4 regions of the Xanthomonas cannabis genome follow, and region 3 is predicted to be linked to each of the others. Evidence: predicted binding sites of a transcription regulator. Region 3 holds the regulator's gene; each other region holds the start of a gene.
What was found. Region 3 encodes FliA, which starts transcription of late flagellar genes. Its sites were predicted from a motif close to TAAAGTTTNNCNNNCNNNGGCCGATAA; they were not measured.
Positions count from the first base shown of each region.

Region 1 (4,210 bases), 1.9 Mb from region 3:
CCCTGTGATGCCACCCCTGCGGCGCTGATCGCCAGCTGGTTGGCCTGGCGTGCGTGCTCGGCGTTCTGGCGCACGGTGGAGGTCAGCTCTTCCATCGATGCGGCCGTCTCTTCGAGATTGGCCGCCTGTTGCTCGGTGCGTTGCGACAGATCCTGATTGCCCGCCGCGATCTCGCTTGCGGCCGAGTTGATGGCGCCGGCCGACTGCTGGATGCGCCCGACGATCTCTGCAAGCTGCGCCGCGGTGGTGTTGGCGTCGTCGCGCATCTGCGCAAACACGCCCTGGAAGGTACCCGTCATCCGCGCGGTGAGATCGCCGGCGGCGATGGACTTCAGCAGGGCCGACAACGACTGCAGATTTCCGTCTGCGGTGGACATCAGGGCATTCAAGCGCTCGACCATGGTGCGGAAGTCGTGCTGGAAGCGCGCGGTGTCGCCACGCACGCCAAAGTCGCCGGCCGCCGCTGCCGCGGCCAGGTGGCTGATTTCGTGATTGATGGCGGTCAGGTTGCGCTTGACCTGATCCATGGTCTCGGTCAGCACTGCCTTCTCGCCAGGCAGCCGGTCCATGTCTTCGGACAGGTCGCCGACTGCATAGCGGCCGGTGATCTGGGCCAGGCGCGTCATGACCTGCACATGCGAGTTTGCCAATGCATTGGCATCGCGCACCATGTGGCCGTATTGGCCCGGGAACGCGCTTTCATCCATGCGGTAGCTGATCTGGCCGGCATCGTGCTGACGTGCCATTTCCACCTGTGCTGCGATGACGCCCTTCAGCCGGTCACGAATGCGGTCAACGGCATTGGCCAGTTGCACGGTCTCGTCCTTGCCGGTCGCCTTGGGGCCGGCATCTGCGTCGAGGACGCCATTGGAGAGTTTTTCGACCTCGCCGACCGCGCGCCGGATGGCACGGGAGATGGTGTTTCCCAACACCAGCGCAGCGCTGATGCCACCCACCGCGATCAGGGCCAACGCAATGGCCGAGAGGATCATTGCGCGCGTGTTGGCTTCCTGCTGCTGCTCGTAACGGAGCTTGGCGGACCTGCCCAGCTCGTCGCGCAAGGTGGAGAGCCCGGCGAAGGTGGCGTTGGCGTTGTCCTTGACCTGGGTGCGATTGACCTCTGCGCCGGCCGGAATGTCGCCGGCTTCGATCAGCTCGACCTGACGCCGCATGCCATCGTGCATCAAGGCGTAGCTGGCGGTGATCTTCTGCAGCTGCGCAGTGTGGTCGCTTTCATTGCTCAGCAGGCGCTTGAGCTGTGCGATGTTGGAGTCCACCTGGGTGAAGCGCGTTTCGTTCTCCTGCTTCCACTGGGCGATCGTGTCCGGCGTGCCGATGGCGATCATGCGCAGGATATTGATGTCGACGCGGGTCAGCTGGCCATCGATGCTGCTCGCCAGGGCCGAACCGGTGAAATCCCGGTTGTAGAGCGTGCCCACCCGGTCCTTCGAACCATGCAGGCTATGCAGCAGGAAGAGGCAGAGCAGGATGCTTGGGATCAATGTCCCCAGCAATGCCAGCAGGAACTTGCGCTTGATGGTAGCGAGCATGGTGGACCTTGGTGAGTGGTGGATCTGCGTGTCGGAACAACGATCACCAACTGACCATCCGAAGGCGTCGTCCGCTCCGGTGCGAGGCTCATCAGCGTTCGGCTTCACCGGTTGGCACTGGTACCGGTGGCTACACGGATTAGCGGCTGTCGGCAGGAACTCTTGATCAGCGACAGCGGCTGCGCAATCGCGGCCGGAGATGATCCTGGCCCGTCGTCCCATATCGATGGGGGAGGTGGTCGCCTGCTGATTTCTTTCGAGCGCGCACAATGCGTTGGCCGCCATCGCTGGCGTACAGGGCTCACGCCGCTCGTATGGACAGGCGCACTCCCGGCGCTTGGTCGCAGCCCACCGTTGTCGGAGCGTCAGGCCAGGCTGACGTTCGACAGGGTCACCAGGCCCGTACTCGACACCTGGCACAAGGCCATCGACTGCCGGGCATAGTCATAGGCCGTGTCGCGGTCCGCAAACGCGGCACCGGGCAGGCAATGGCGACGCAGGGTGATGCCGCCGGGCCGGGACACCAGAAGCTCCGGCACGAACTTTCCATGCAGTGGGCAGACGTGGGCGGTGAGCAGATACTCGCCCACGTCCCGGACAGTCGGGGTATCCAAAAGCAAGCCCTCTTGAAGACAGCGGCCGCTGCTGACCATGCAGCAGCGTCAGCGGATGAGCGCCCGGTAGCGAGCGCGACAAGGCCGCAGTATCGAAGGGAGGGGATGAAGGTTCTGTCGGCGTGGGTGAGCCCGCTTGCAGGGGCCCTTATCGATCCACGTTGGGCGCTCGACATCGCAGTGCCTGGCGCATGCTGGAACGTTGCGCGTCAGTTGAGCGGCGCCACGGCTGGCGCGTCGCCGACCGGGCTGGATGGCAGCAGCGGCCCGACCTTGATGAGGTGGTCGATGTTGTTGAGCTGCCCCATCTCCTTGAACCAGCTTGCTCCCCACTTGGCGCTCAGGCCCTTGGAGCGCAGCGACGACTGGATGCGTCGTGCCACCGACAGCAGGCCGGATTCGCTGCTGCCCGGCAGGAACAGCGCGAACTCCCCGTGCGCCAGCCGCGCCAGACTGTCTTGCGGCCGGGTGGCCTGTTTCAGCACGCCGATGGCCGCCATGACGTCCTGCTCGGAGCCGAGCGGGTTTCCCGAGCTGCTGGTATCCAGATCGAACAACAGGACGCCGCCCTGTTCGGTGCGATGGCGGTGATCCGCCGCTGCCTGAAGCAGCTCACGGAAGGCGCCGAGGTCGTAGAGGCCGGCCAGCGTCTGTGTGTCGTCCACGGCCGCGGCATCTGCCGTGGCCTGCGGTAACGCCCCGAGGTGCTGGGCCCAGGAGCCGGCCAGGACGCGCCCGAAGGTCTCGACCAGCGGCAGGAGATGCTCGACCTTTCCCTCCACGACGCGATCGTCCAGGCCGCACAACATGCCCTCCACCCTGCCGGGGATGCGGATGGGAACGCCCAGGTAACTTGCAATGCCGAGTCTGCTGGCCACCGGCGACTGCGCCAGGTGCTCGAACTTCTGCAGATCCGGTGCGAACTGCGGCCCGCCCATGACCATCATGCTGCGGCAGACCGATTCGGGCCAACTCAAGAACTGATCCACCGCCAGGCCGAAGGACGCGTCCGTGCAGGCCCGGATGATCCAATGGTCGTTCTTGATTTCTGCAAGCACCCAGGTTTTCAGCGGTGTCAGCTCCGCAAGGCGCTGCAGCAGTTCCCCGGCAGTGTCGTCCAGGCCAGCGAAGGGCACCTGGGTTGTGAGTTCGTTGGCCATGCAGGCTTGCTCCATTGATTCAACCCATAGCGGCAGGATCGATCGGAGCTATAGCGGATGCACCCTCGACTTTATGAACCGAGCAGGCGTCAGTGCGCGGGAACTGCCCGAACGCCCGATCGCTGGCGGTGTCGTCGTGTGCACCATGCGCTGCGCATTCACAGCGGGCGAGTGAGCAGGGCAACGCTCAGTCCGATCATGAACACGGCGATCCCTGCATCGAGGACGCGCCAGGCCCGTGGGGCGCGGAAGACCGGCCTCAGTAACCTTGCACCGAAGCCGAGTGCGGTGAACCAGGTCACGCTCGCCAGGCAGGCGCCCAGCGCGAAGAACCAGCGGTGCTGGCCGGCATAACGGGTGGAAATGCTGCCCAACAGCACCATCGTGTCCAGGTAGACGTGTGGATTCAAAAACGTAAACGCCGCGCAGGTCAGCAGCACGCGATACGGGCCGCCTTGCGCTTCGGGTGCTGCGGACAGGCCGCCCGATCCGCGCCAGGCACGCCTGGCGGCGAGCACGCCATAGGCCGCCAGGAAACAGGCGCCGCCCACCCGCAGCACGTCCAGCAACCCGCCATAGCGGTGGACCAGTGCACCGATGCCGGCAACGCCAAGCACGATCAGCAGGATGTCGCCCAGGGCACAGATCGCCACTACGCGTGCAACGTACTGCTGCTTCAACCCCTGTCGCAGGACGAAGGCGTTCTGGGCGCCGATCGCGATGATGAGGCCGGCGCCGGCGAGGAAGCCGGCCAGCAGGGCAGTGATGGACATGTGGGGCACCGATCTCAATGACAGGTGCCAGCATTGGCGCAGGCCGCGCATTAGACAAACGATCCATTCTTCTACAGCATTAGCGTCTCTAATGGAGCGCCCCGATGATCCTC
Region 1 is NZ_CP136580.1:4,184,094-4,188,303, reverse strand. It holds gene RZV17_RS17695 (methyl-accepting chemotaxis protein) at 1-1,550, opposite strand, end outside; gene RZV17_RS17690 (hypothetical protein) at 1,916-2,074, opposite strand; gene RZV17_RS17685 (GGDEF domain-containing protein) at 2,374-3,324, opposite strand; gene RZV17_RS17680 (LysE/ArgO family amino acid transporter) at 3,483-4,097, opposite strand; gene RZV17_RS17675 (LysR family transcriptional regulator ArgP) at 4,202-4,210, shown strand, end outside.
Region 1: RZV17_RS17695 (methyl-accepting chemotaxis protein) is a predicted target of FliA. The motif match lies at 1,690-1,716, and genes of this name have one in related genera.

Region 2 (4,210 bases), 480 kb from region 3:
CGCGACGGATGTGCGTGCCGAAGGCCGGCGCCGCTTCGATGTCCTGGTCGGCCAGCTCGATCACGGCATTGACCGCATCCACCAGCACACCGATCGCCTGCGTGCCCTGCGCCTGCCCGGTGGACAGGATCACGATGCAACTGCGTTTATTGATGGCGCCGCCGGCACGCCCCAGCCGCGCCTGCAGATCGACCACCGGCACCACCGCGCCACGCAGATTGATCACCCCGCGCACGCAGGACGGCATCGATGGCACCGGCGTGGGCGCGCGGTACTGGATGATTTCGCGGATGCCGAGAATGCTGGTGGCGAAGGTTTCGCCATCCAGCTGAAAGGTGAGGTACTGGGCGGCCGCGTCGGCGTCGCCCGGCATGCCATCGGAAGTCTGTGCGGTCATCGATCGGTCTCTCAGAAGCGGGCGAACTGGCCTTCGTCCGGGCCCTCGGACATCGCATAGGCTGGCGCGGCGCTGCTGCGCCAGCCACGGGTACCGGCCGCGCGGACCGGGCGTGCAGCCACCTGCTTGCCGCGCTTGGGCGGCGTGCTTGCGGTGCCCTGCCCGCCCAACCGGAAGAACGCCATGCTCTGTTGCAGCTGCTCGGCCTGCGCACTCATCTCTTCGGCCGTGGCGGCCAGTTCTTCGGACGCGCTGGCGTTTTGCTGGGTGGTCTGGCTCAACTGCACCACGGCCGAGTTGATCTGGCTGACGCCGGAGGATTGTTCTTCGGAAGCGGCGGAGATCTCCTGCACCAGGTCGGAGGTGCGCTTGATGCTGGGCACGATGGTATCGAGCAGGCGCCCGGCACGGTCGGCCAGTTCCACGCTGGAGCCGGCCACTTCGCCGATCTCCTGCGCAGCCACTTGGCTGCGTTCGGCCAGCTTGCGCACTTCGGCGGCGACCACCGCAAAGCCCTTGCCATGCTCGCCGGCACGTGCGGCTTCGATCGCGGCATTGAGCGCGAGCAGATTGGTCTGGTAGGCGATGTCGTCGATGATGCCGATCTTCTGCGCGATCTGCTTCATCGCCTGGGTGGTGGCAACCACCGCCTCGCCACCTTCGATGGTTTCCTTGGCGGCCTGGGTGGCCATGCCGTCGGTGATGCGGGCGTTCTCGGTGTTCTGGCTGATCGAGGCGGTCATCTGCTCCAGCGACGCGCTGGTTTCTTCGACGCCAGCGGCCTGTTCGCTGGCAGCCTGCGACAACGACTGCGCGGTGGCGCTGACTTCTTCGGAGGCGCTGGCCAGGGTTTCGGCGCTGGTATTCACCTCGCCCACCACCTGCGACAACTTCTGCACCATGGTGCGCATCGCTTCGAGCAATTGCGCGGTTTCGTCGCGGCCGTGCACATCGATCTGCATGGTCAGGTCGCCTTCGGACAGGCCGTTGGCCACGGTGACCGCGCGCCGGATCGGGCCGGTGACGCTGCGGCTGATCACCACGCCCAGCACGGCGCCCAGCAATACGCCGCTGCAGATGATGGCGATCAACAGCTTGGAACTGCGTGCATGGATGGCGCCGGTCTCCGCATTGGCCGAGGCCGCGCTACGTTCGCGCAGGCCGCTCAGGTCGGTCATCAAGGTATCCACTTCGTCCGAGCTGGCGCGTACCGCACGCGACAGTGCGGCAAGTTCCGGGTTGGCCTCGCGCAATGCTTCGCGATTGGCGGCTTCGATAAAGCGGCCGCGCTCATCCAGATAGGTCTGCCACGCGCGGTCGAACTGCGCCAGCTTGGCCTTGCCCTCTTCGGTCTGGAAGCTACCGCGTGCACGGGTCATGTAATCGACCACCTTGGCGGTGTACTTGTCGATGTTCTGCACGTGCGACTGCCGCTCTTCTGCGCTACTGGCCAGCAGCAGGTTGGCGCGTGCGCGGCCGGCGTAGATCAGGTTGATGTTGGCTTCCTTGACGTTGGACAAGCCAAGCAACTCGCGTTCGTACAGCGAGGTCGACAGGTCGCTGATGCGCCCGGAATTGGAATAGCCCACCCACCCGATGCATGCGCCGATCGCCGAGACGATCAGAAACGCCACGATCAGCCGGGTTCCGATTTTGAAGTTGCCTAACATTGGGGAGTTCTCGTGAGTGATGCGTGGGCGACATGCAGTGCATGGCAATCGACAGTGCTGGGCGTGCCGATCACAGGGATGCGGACTCGTCTAACCAATCGTTGATAGCTATCGGCGATGGCAAAACCCGCTTGAGATGCGAGCGCCGCCGCCGCGCCTATTCAGCCGATTGGATATGCGCTTTTGTGACAGGTCAGACGCTCCTGCGCGTCTCCATTCGGAAAACCCCTACCCCCGCTCGCCCAACTGTCCGGGACAGTCCGCAGGGACATCACGGCGCGGCCGCTAGGCTTGCCGCATGTCGTCCACACCATTACCCCGCACGTTCTACGCCCACGATTCGCGCCAGGTCGCCCCTCGCCTGCTCAACAAGGTGCTGGTCAGTGCAGACGGCCGGCGCGGCCGCATCACCGAGGTCGAGGCCTATTGCGGCAGCGAAGACCCGGCCGCGCACTCGTTCCGCGGCATGACCCCGCGCACGCAGGTGATGTTCGGCGCCCCCGGGCACCTGTATGTGTATTTCATCTACGGCATGCATTGGGCGATCAACGCCGTGTGCGGCGGTGCCCCCGGGCATGCGGTGCTGATCCGCGCACTGCAGCCGCTGGCCGGGCTGGAGGCCATGCAGGCCGCGCGTGGTGGCACCGCGGCGGCCAGGCTGTTGACCACCGGCCCCGGCCGCCTGGCGCAGGCCTTCGGCGTAACCGCGGCGGACAACGGGCTGGACCTGACTGCTGCCACGGCACGCTTGTGGGTGGAGGATGACGGCATGCCGCCCCCGTCGGTGCCGTTGGCGACGCCGCGCATCGGCATCCGCAAGGCGGTCGACCTGCCCTGGCGCTGGGTGGTCCCGGACAGTGCCTATCTGTCGCGCCCGCTGCCACGCGTCACCGGCACCCGTGCGCCGGTGGCGGGCGACTGAGCCAGCCACTGCTCCATCGGCGTCGGCTCGGCGGCACCAGGCCCGCGTTGCAGCAGGCGCAAGGCCTGCCCGGACTGTTCCGGCGTGAGTTCCTGCAGTGGCTGGAAACGGTCTGCCGCCCACACCGCCATCGGCAGGCCATCGAGCGAGGCCACGCGGTTGCCGGGTACCCGCGCGACGCGTTCGCCGGGCAGCAGGCTGCCCAGCAGATTGGCCGGGTCGCTGGCGCTCACGCAGACCCACTGCTGCTGCGGCGCCTGCGCCCGCACGCGGCGCAGTGCGGCAATCGCCTCCGGCAACGCGAACTGTTCGCCGGACAGGCCGGCAATGAAGCGGCCACCACGGATCTCGCCACGCGCTTCCAGGCGCTGGTACATGCGTAGCAATTCGCGCCACGGCGGCAACCACGCCGCCTCGCGCTCGAGCAGCCGCCAGCAGACCACGCCGTAGCGGCGCAGCAGCGTGCGCGCCACGTGTTCGAGCATCTCCTGATGCCGCTCGCCGGCCTCGGCCAGCGGCAACTCCGCAGGCGCGCGGACCGGCGCCCAACGGCCGGCATCGCGGATGCCCAGCGCACTGGCGCGACGCCGCTGGCGCGACAGTGCCGACGGCCGCTTGGAGGCCGGCACCAGGAGCGCGCGCAGCCCGGCATAACTGTCGCAATGCACGCGGCCGCGCATCACCAGTTCGCTCAAGGCATCTTCCAGCTCGGTGCCCATCAGATGCGCGGCATCGGCAATTTCGTCGAAGAACAGCGCGCCCTGCTGCTGCAGGACCTCCACCACCCGCTGCGCGCGCGAACCCAGCGGTTCCTCGTCGGCCGCACGTGCCAACCCGCTCCAGCGTTGCGCCTCACGCCGCGGCAGCAGCACGATGGGCGTGGCCCGTAGCGCGGCGCCGCTGCGCCCGCCGCCGGGCCGCAGGCGCGCCCACACGGTGCGCCCGGCGGTGCACAGTTCGTCCAGCCAGGCCGGCTGGTAGTCGCGCACGCGCGCCGGCAGCAACTCGCCTTCCCACAGCACGGCCGGCGCTTCGAACCCTTCCAGCTGCCCCACCACGCCCGCCAGCGCATCCGGGCCCGCGACCCGGCTGGCGCTGTCCAGATGCTGCCATTCGAACAGGAAGCGTGCGTAGTCGCGCTGCGAGACCGGCTCGATCTCGCGCCGCAACCGCCCCAGCGTGTAGCGGTGGATGCGCGCCAGCAGGTGGCGCTCGCACCAC
Region 2 is NZ_CP136580.1:2,759,730-2,763,939, forward strand. It holds gene RZV17_RS11835 (chemotaxis protein CheW) at 1-397, opposite strand, end outside; gene RZV17_RS11840 (methyl-accepting chemotaxis protein) at 409-2,067, opposite strand; gene RZV17_RS11845 (DNA-3-methyladenine glycosylase) at 2,366-2,989, shown strand; gene RZV17_RS11850 (DEAD/DEAH box helicase) at 2,929-4,210, opposite strand, start outside.
Region 2: RZV17_RS11840 (methyl-accepting chemotaxis protein) is a predicted target of FliA. The motif match lies at 2,176-2,202, and genes of this name have one in related genera.

Region 3 (4,210 bases):
TTCGCCGATGAGGCCGACTTCGATCTGGACGACGCCCTGCCGCAGATCCTGCCGCCGGCTGCGCTGCCGCCGATCGTCGTTGCCCCCGCCGCGCTGGCCGCGGTGCCGGTGGCTGCGGCGCCGGTCGCGCAGAACGATGAAGAACTCAAGCAGCTGCGCGGCGAACTGGCGCTGATGCGGCAGATGATCGAGCGCGAAATGAACCGCCTCACCGACGAGCGCCTGCGCGGCTCCCCGGTGCGTGCGCAGGCCCTGGAGCTGATGGACGACTACGGCTTCGACGCCGGTCTGACCCGCGACATCGCCATGCAGATCCCGGCCGATACCGAATTGCACCGTGGCCGCGGGCTGATGCTGGGCCTGTTGTCCAAGCGCCTGCCGGTGGCCCCGGTCGACCCGCTGGAACGTGGCGGCGTGATCGCCCTGGTCGGCCCGACCGGCGCCGGCAAGACCACCACCATCGCCAAGCTGGCGCAGCGCTTCGCCGCCCAGCACGCCCCGCGCGACGTGGCCCTGGTCACCACCGACACCTTGCGCGTCGGTGGCCGCGAACAGCTGCACAGCTACGGCCGTCAGCTCGGCATCGCCGTGCACGAGGCCGATAGCGCCGAAAGCCTGCTGGAACTGCTGGAGCGTCTGCGCGACTACAAGCTGGTGCTGATCGACACCGCTGGCATGGGCCAGCGCGACCGTGCCCTGGCCGCCCAGCTGAACTGGCTGCGCGCCGCCCAGCAGGTCACCTCGCTGCTGGTGCTGCCCGCCAACTCCCATTTCGCCGACCTCGACGAGGTCGTGCGCCGCTTCGCCCACGCCAAGCCCCAAGGCGTGGTGCTGACCAAACTCGACGAGACCGGCCGCTTCGGCAGCGCCTTGTCGGTGGTGGTCGACCACCAAATGCCCATCACCTGGGTGACTGACGGACAGCGGGTCCCCGACGACCTGCACCGCGCCAATGCCGCCAGTCTCGTTCTTCGTCTTGAAGATTTGCGGCGCGCTGCCGATAAGCCCTGTACTCCGGAGCACAACCATGCAGTCGCGTGAATACGCCAAGCTGACCAACGCCTTCCCCCTGTCGGCGACCCGTCCCGAGCCTTTGGGCCCGGTGCGCACCATTGCCGTGACCGGTGGCAAGGGTGGCGTGGGTAAAACCAACATCTCCGCCAACCTGGCCGTGGCGCTTGCCGACATGGGCAAGCGCACCCTGCTGCTCGACGCCGACCTTGGCCTGGCCAACCTGGATGTGGTCTTGGGACTCTCGCCCAAGTACACCCTGGCCGACCTGATCGCCGGCCGTTGCACGCTCGATGAAGTGATCATCGAAGGCCCCGGCGGCGTGCTGGTGGTGCCGGCCGCGTCCGGTCGCCGCCACATGGCCGAACTGGCCCCGGCCCAGCACATCGGCCTGGTCAACGTGTTCTCCGAACTGGAACGCGACCTGGACGTGATGGTCATCGATACCGCCGCCGGCATCACCGACAGCGTGCTGACCTTCTGCCAGGCCGCCCAGGACACCGTGGTGGTGGTCTGCGACGAGCCGGCCTCGATCACCGACGCCTACGCGCTGATCAAGGTGCTCTCGCGCGAACGCGGCGTGGACCGCCTGCAGATCATCGCCAACATGGTGCGCGACCCCAATGAAGGCCGCCTGCTGTACGACAAGCTCTCCCGGGTCTGCGAAAAGTTCCTTGGCGACGTCTCGCTGAACTATCTCGGCCACGTGCCGCAGGACGACTGGCTGCGCCTGTCGGTGCAGCGTCAGCAACCCGTCATCAAGGCCTACCCGTCCAGTCCGTCGGCGCAGGCGATTGCCGAAATCGCACGCCGTACCTCGCGCTGGCAGGCACCCACCGTGCCGCGCGGCAACGTCGAGTTCTTTGTCGAACGCATCATCCAACGGGGAGTGGCCGCATGAGCACCGCTACCGCCACCACGGCCAGCGCGCAGTACCGCGCCGTGCAGCGCAACAACGCCAACGACGTGGTGACCCAGCACGCCGACCTGGTCCGCCGCATTGCCCACCATCTGGCCGCGCGCCTGCCGGCCAGCGTGGAAGTGGACGACCTGATCCAGGCCGGCATGATCGGCCTGATCGAAGCCTCGCGCAGCTACGACTCCGACCAGGGTGCCTCGTTCGAAACCTATGCCTCGATCCGCATCCGCGGCTCGATGATCGACGAGATCCGCCGGGGCGACTGGGTGCCGCGTTCGGTGCACCGCCGCGCCCGTGACGCCGCTGCTGCCGTGCGCAAGATCGAGCAGAACACCGGCCGCGCCGCCGCCGCCACCGAAGTGGCCGCCGCCATGGAAATGCCGCTGCCCGACTACCTGCGCCTGATGGAAGACGCCGCACGTGGCCAGGTGCTGAGCCTGGAATCGCGCATCGAAGATCACGGCGAGCTGGACACCACCGCCAAGGGTGGCCCCAATCCGCAGCAGATGATGGAGCGTGGCGAATTCGGCCGCGAGCTGGGCAAGGCCATCGGCCAGTTGCCCGAGCGCGAGCAGCTGGTGCTGTCGCTGTACTACGAACAGGAATTGAACCTGAAGGAAATCGGCGCCGTGCTGGGCGTCAGCGAATCGCGCGTGTGCCAGATCCATGGCCAGGCGGTGGTGCGTTTGCGTGGCCGCCTCAAGGTCTTCGAACTGGCCGATGCCGGCGTCGAAGTCGACGACTGAATTTTTCGCGTAATTTTTCGTGTTAGGAGCTTGATGTGAACAAGAACATGCGGATCCTGATCGTGGACGACTTCTCGACGATGCGACGCATCGTCAAGAATCTGTTGGCGGATCTCGGCTTCACCAATACCGCAGAGGCCGAAGACGGCAACAGCGCGCTGGCCGCGTTGCGCGCGGGCCCGTTCGACTTCGTGGTGACGGACTGGAACATGCCCGGCATGACCGGCATCGACCTGCTGCGCAACATCCGCGCCGACGCCAAGCTCAAGCACCTGCCGGTGATGATGGTGACCGCCGAAGCCAAGCGCGAGCAGATCATCGAAGCGGCCCAGTGCGGCGTCAACGGCTACATCATCAAGCCGTTTACCGCGCAGACGCTGGAAGAAAAGCTGGGCAAGGTGTTCGAACGTCTGGCGGCGACCGCCTGATGAACGCCACCGTGGAAACCGATGCCGAACGTGCCGCGTTGATCGAGCGCCTGCAAGGCGCACTCGATGCACTGGAAAGCGGTGACCAGGTCGCCTGGCGGCGCGAGGTCGACCACCTCGCCGCCCTGCGCACGCGCCCGATGATGCAGAGCCTGAGCCGGCTTGCCCGCGAACTTGGCCAGGCGCTGGGCGAGCTGCCCACCGTGCCCGAAGAAGCCGGTGAGCTGGACGATGCCTGCTCGCGCCTGGATCACGTGGTGGAGATGACCGAAAAGGCCAGCCACCGCACGCTGGACCTGGTCGAGGAATGCCGCGTGCTGGCCAACCAGCTGCGCGATGGCGGCCTCAATCAGGACCAGGGCGCGCTGATGGACAAGATGCGCCACAACCTCACCGAGCTGTCGCTGGCGCAAAGCTATCAGGACCTCAGCGGCCAGATCATCCGCCGCGTGGCCGGCATCGTGCGCCGCGTGCACGAGGGCTTCGGTGCGCTCGGCCTGCCGCCGAAGAATCCCGAGCCGAAGAAAGACGACGGCGGTCTTGCCGGTCCTGCGATCAAGGGCCTGGACCGTCACGCCGTGTCGCAGGACGACGCCGACGATTTGCTGTCCGGATTGGGGTTGTAACCATGAGTGCCGTTCCAGACGATATTGCTGCCGATTTCATCGTCGAGGCCCAGGAAATCCTGGATCGCCTCGGCGAACAGCTGGTGTCGCTGGAACAGGCGCCAGACGAGGCCGACCAGCTCAATGCGGTGTTCCGCGGCTTCCACACGCTCAAGGGCGGCGCCGGCTTCCTGGCGATCAAGCCCATGGTGGAGCTCTGCCACGCCGCTGAAGAAACCCTCGGCATGGCGCGCTCGGGCCAGGCCGTGCTGCAGGCGCATCACTTCGACGCCGCGCAGCAATCGCTGGACTATCTGCAGGCCATGCTGGATGCGATGGGCTCTGGCGAAACCGTACCGCATGCACCGGCCACGCTGATCGCGCAGTTCGATGCCAAGAGCGGCCCGCCGGCGGTCAAGGCCGCGCCCAAGGCAGCCACTGCCAAACCGGCGACTGCCGCACATGCCGACGATGCGCATGCGCCCGCTCCCAAGGCGGCCG
Region 3 is NZ_CP136580.1:2,282,765-2,286,974, reverse strand. It holds gene flhF (flagellar biosynthesis protein FlhF) at 1-1,041, shown strand, start outside; gene RZV17_RS09735 (MinD/ParA family protein) at 1,028-1,912, shown strand; gene RZV17_RS09730 (RNA polymerase sigma factor FliA) at 1,909-2,676, shown strand; gene cheY (chemotaxis response regulator CheY) at 2,712-3,104, shown strand; gene RZV17_RS09720 (protein phosphatase CheZ) at 3,104-3,730, shown strand; gene RZV17_RS09715 (chemotaxis protein CheA) at 3,733-4,210, shown strand, end outside.

Region 4 (4,210 bases), 1.8 Mb from region 3:
TTCCATCCTGACCAAGGTCGCGGCCAAGAAGACCGCCGGCGTGCTGGGCGACGATCTGGCGCTCAACGCGCAGCAGGTGACCGGGGTCACCGCCGACCGCGAGCTGCCGGTGGTGTGGGCGGTGGCCAAGGGCTCGCTGGTCAACAAGGTGATCCTGGTGCCTGCAGCGCTGGCGATCAGCGCGCTGGAGGCCTGGCTGCGCGGGCGCGGCTACAACATTCCGCTGGTGATGCCGCTGATGATGATCGGCGGTGCCTATCTGTGCTTCGAAGGCGTGGAGAAGCTGGCGCACAAGTTCCTGCATGACGAAGAGGAAGAAGCGCAGCGGCATGCCGAGCGCACCCGCGCCCTGGCCGATGAGCAGGTCGATGTGGTGGCGCTGGAAAAGGACAAGGTCAAGGGCGCGATCCGCACCGACTTCATCCTGTCGGCCGAGATCATCGTGCTGTCGCTGGGGGTGGTGGCGGGCGTGTCGTTCGGGCAGCAGGTAGCGGTGCTGGTGGCGATCGCGCTGGCGATGACCATCGGTGTGTACGGCCTGGTGGCGGCGATCGTGAAGCTGGACGACCTCGGCCTGTACCTGACCGGCAAGGGCGCGGCACTGGCCGCGTTCGGTCGCGGCATCCTGGTGGCCGCACCGTGGCTGATGAAGTTCCTGTCGGTGGCCGGCACGCTGGCGATGTTCCTGGTCGGCGGCGGCATCCTGGTGCACAACATCCCGGTGCTGCATCACCTGGTCGTGGACCTGGCCACGTCGGCCGGTGGCCTGGGCTGGCTGGTCGAAGCGCTGGGCAACATGCTGGTCGGCGTGGTCGCCGGCGCGGTGGTGCTGGCGGCAGTCACCGGGTTCCAGAAGCTGCGTGGGACCCCGGCGGCCCATTGATGCCTGGCGCCGGCGTCGGTCGGGCGCCGCAGCGGCGTCCTGACCAATGCCGTATCGCCCGGGCCGGCCTGGTCACCGCGCCGGGGATTCGCACTTGAACGCGCCCGGCCTGCCTCGCCAGCGATGCACACGCCGGGCGCTGAGCATCAGTCGGCGCTGATCACCCGGTTCTTGCCCGCGGCCTTGGCGTCGTACATGGCGCGGTCCGCGCGGCGGACCAGGTCGTCCTGGGTTTCGTCGGTATGCCGCAGCGCCACGCCGGCGCTGAAGCTGACAAAGATCCGCACGTCCTCGTGCAGCAGCGAGCGTTGGGCCAGGGCGCGCTGCAGGCGGATGACCGCCGCGCTGGCTTCGAAGATGGTGGAGTCCGGCAACAGCAACACGAATTCCTCGCCCCCGAACCGGGCCACGGCGTCGGTCGTGCGCAACACCGCCTTGGCCACGTCCACGGTGTGGCGTAGCGCGGCATCGCCACCAGCGTGGCCGTGGGCCTCGTTGAGCCGGCGGAAGTCGTCCAGGTCCAGCAGCGCCACGCACAGCGGCTGCCCGCCACGTTGGGTGCGGGCGGCCTCGCGCTGGAACAGTTCTTCGAAACCGCGCCGGTTGAGCGCCCCGGTGAGCTGGTCCTCGCGCACCAGCCCGGCGACGGCATTGAGCTCCTGTTCGAGCGAGGCGATGCGCTGTTCGGCGTCTTCCACCTGGCGACGTGCCGACAGCAGCTCGTCGCGTGCGGCCAGCGCCTGCGCCTGGACGCCGGCGGTGTCCTGCAGCACGTCCTGCAACAGGCGATTGAGGTCCGGAATGCTGCGAGCGTCGCCGATCGCCTGCGAATAGCCGGCAACGCGGTCGTGATATTCGCCGGTGCTGGTGGCCATGCCGTCGAGCCGGTCGACGAAGGACACCATCATCTCGCGCATGGCGGTCTTGGAATCGGCAATGCCCTGCTTGAGCAGGCCCTGCTTGTAGATCACCGCGCGCAGGGTGCCGCGCGCCTGCTCGATCGACTCCCCGTCCAGCGGGCCGGCCAGCAGCTGCCGTACCACCGAGATCTGGCCTTGCAACCAGCTACGATCGTCCAGGAGTTCGCCGACGTTCTCCAGCAAGAGGTCGAATAACCCGAGCAACAGGTTCTGTTGTTCGCTGGCATCCTCGGCGCGCAGGCCGATCTGGTGGCTGAGCTCGCGCAGGCGCTGCTCCAGCGTGATCAGCTCGTGTCCGGGGCGCCAATGGCGTAGCGCCGAAGCCAGCGTCTGCGCTTCCTCGGCCAGCTCCGGGCTGCGTTGCAGCAGGGTGGCCAGGGCATTGCCCAATGCGTGCCGGAGCAGGTCGCGCAGCTGTTCGGCTTCGGTGCGGCCTTCGGCCAGCGAATCGCCGATGTCGATGGTACGGATGTACTTGTCGATCAACTGCCGCAGCGTGCGGCCGTAGCCCAGCCAGTCGCCGGCCGCATAGGCCGCACTCAGGCGCACGCCCATGTCGCCGAGCTCGCCGTGCAGGCTGGCAATGCCTTCGGCAAACGCCAGCAGCAGGGCCTCGGGATGCGCGGCATGCGAGAACAGCCGGATCAGCATGGCGGTGGCGGCTGCCGGGTCGGGGGCGCCCGACTTGGCCTTGGCAGGCACCAACTGATGGGCTGCCAGCCCATGCCCGCCATGCGTGCTGCCGCGCACGCTGGGAAGCGCGGCGGCCGCGCGCGCGCTGTCCGTGCCGCCCCACGGCAACAGACGGCGCAGCCCGCCACGCGGGCGGCTTGGAAGTTCAGGCTGGTCAGCCATGCCAGGTCTCGAAGGTCGACGTGCTATGGCGGGTTATCGGCCCGCGCGCGGGTCGCTTGAGCGGGCTCGGGCCCTGTCGCGGCTCGATTGATCACCCGTTCGGTCAGGAATCGCGAGCGCATCACGGCTTTGGCTGCGCATGGGCTGGCGCGCATGAAGCGGTTACGCGGATGACGGCGAACGCGGCCATACGCTCCCGCATTCGGTGCGTTGCAGTGCAGATGCACCGATGCGGGGATGTCATCGCCCTGCAATGCATCGCTTATGCCGGCAGACATGCGCAACCGTGCGTAACGGAATGTGGGCTGTCGCAGAAAAGTCAGCACATGTTCACGCATATTTTATTTGGACGGGGTGTAGATTCGTCACCAAGGACGACGTGGAGTACGCGCGTCGGCCCCGCTCCTCATTCGCAGCAGGTCGTCTGGCCGGATCGGCAGACGATGGTTTTCGCTTCGCCGTTTTCCGTCTCCACCCACTTTACGACGGACGTTTAGATGGTTGCCATGATGCCGCTTCACGCCACTACTGCACGCTTGGATCGCAGCACCTTGCTCCCCACCCTGAAGAAGAGCGGGCGGCCGCGCGATGCGCGCGGGCGATTCATCCGTCATCACGAGCGTCTGCCGGTGTCCCTGGCCGATACCCGTGGTGCGCTGTTCGTGGTGTCGGAGATGGCGGACTTCATCAAGGCCGGTGGCTTGGGCGACGTGGCGGCCGCGCTGCCGCGCGCGCTGCGTCACCGCTACGACGTGCGCGTGCTGATCCCCGGTTACCGCGCGGTGCTCGAGCGCGCCGGCAAGGTCGAGATCGTGGGCCGCGTGCTGGCGCATGCCGCGCTGCCGGCCTGCGACATCGGCCGCATCGTGCAGTCCGACGGGCTGCCCATCTACATCCTGCTGTCCAAGGAACTGTTCGAACGCGATGGCTCGCCGTATGTGAGCACCAGCGGCTCGGAGTTCGAAGACAACGCCATCCGCTTCGCCACCCTGTCGCATGCCGCCGCGCAGATCGCTGCCGGCCATGCCGGCCTGGGCTGGAAGCCGCGCCTGCTGCATCTGAACGACTGGCCGTGTGCGCTGGCGGCCGGTTATGTGCGCTGGTCCGGCGGCACCACGCCCTGCCTGCTGACCATCCATAACCTGGCCTACCAGGGGCTGGTGCCGTATTCGATGGCTGCCGCGCTGGGCATCCCGGCCGAGCGTGTGGCCGAGCTGGAGTTCTATGGGCAGATGTCGTTCCTGCGCGGGGGCATCGTCAATGCCGACCACGTCAATACGGTCAGCGTCAGCTACGCCAAGCAGATCACCGGCCCGGCCCAGGGCTGCGGGCTGGACCGGCTGCTGGCCGGCCGCGCTGCCAAGGGCGCACTGACCGGCATCGTCAACGGCATCGACGCCAGCTGGGACCCGCGGACCGACGCTCACCTGGATTCGCATTTCAGCGTGAACCAGTGGCAGGGCCGCCAGGCCAATGCGGCCCAGGTGCGCAAGGCGTTTGGCCTGCGCGAGAGCACCGGCCCGCTGTTTGCGGTGGTCTCGCGGCTGGTGCA
Region 4 is NZ_CP136580.1:490,624-494,833, forward strand. It holds gene RZV17_RS02130 (DUF808 domain-containing protein) at 1-883, shown strand, start outside; gene RZV17_RS02135 (GGDEF domain-containing protein) at 1,030-2,658, opposite strand; gene glgA (glycogen synthase GlgA) at 3,156-4,210, shown strand, end outside.
Region 4: RZV17_RS02135 (GGDEF domain-containing protein) is a predicted target of FliA. The motif match lies at 2,692-2,718, and genes of this name have one in related genera.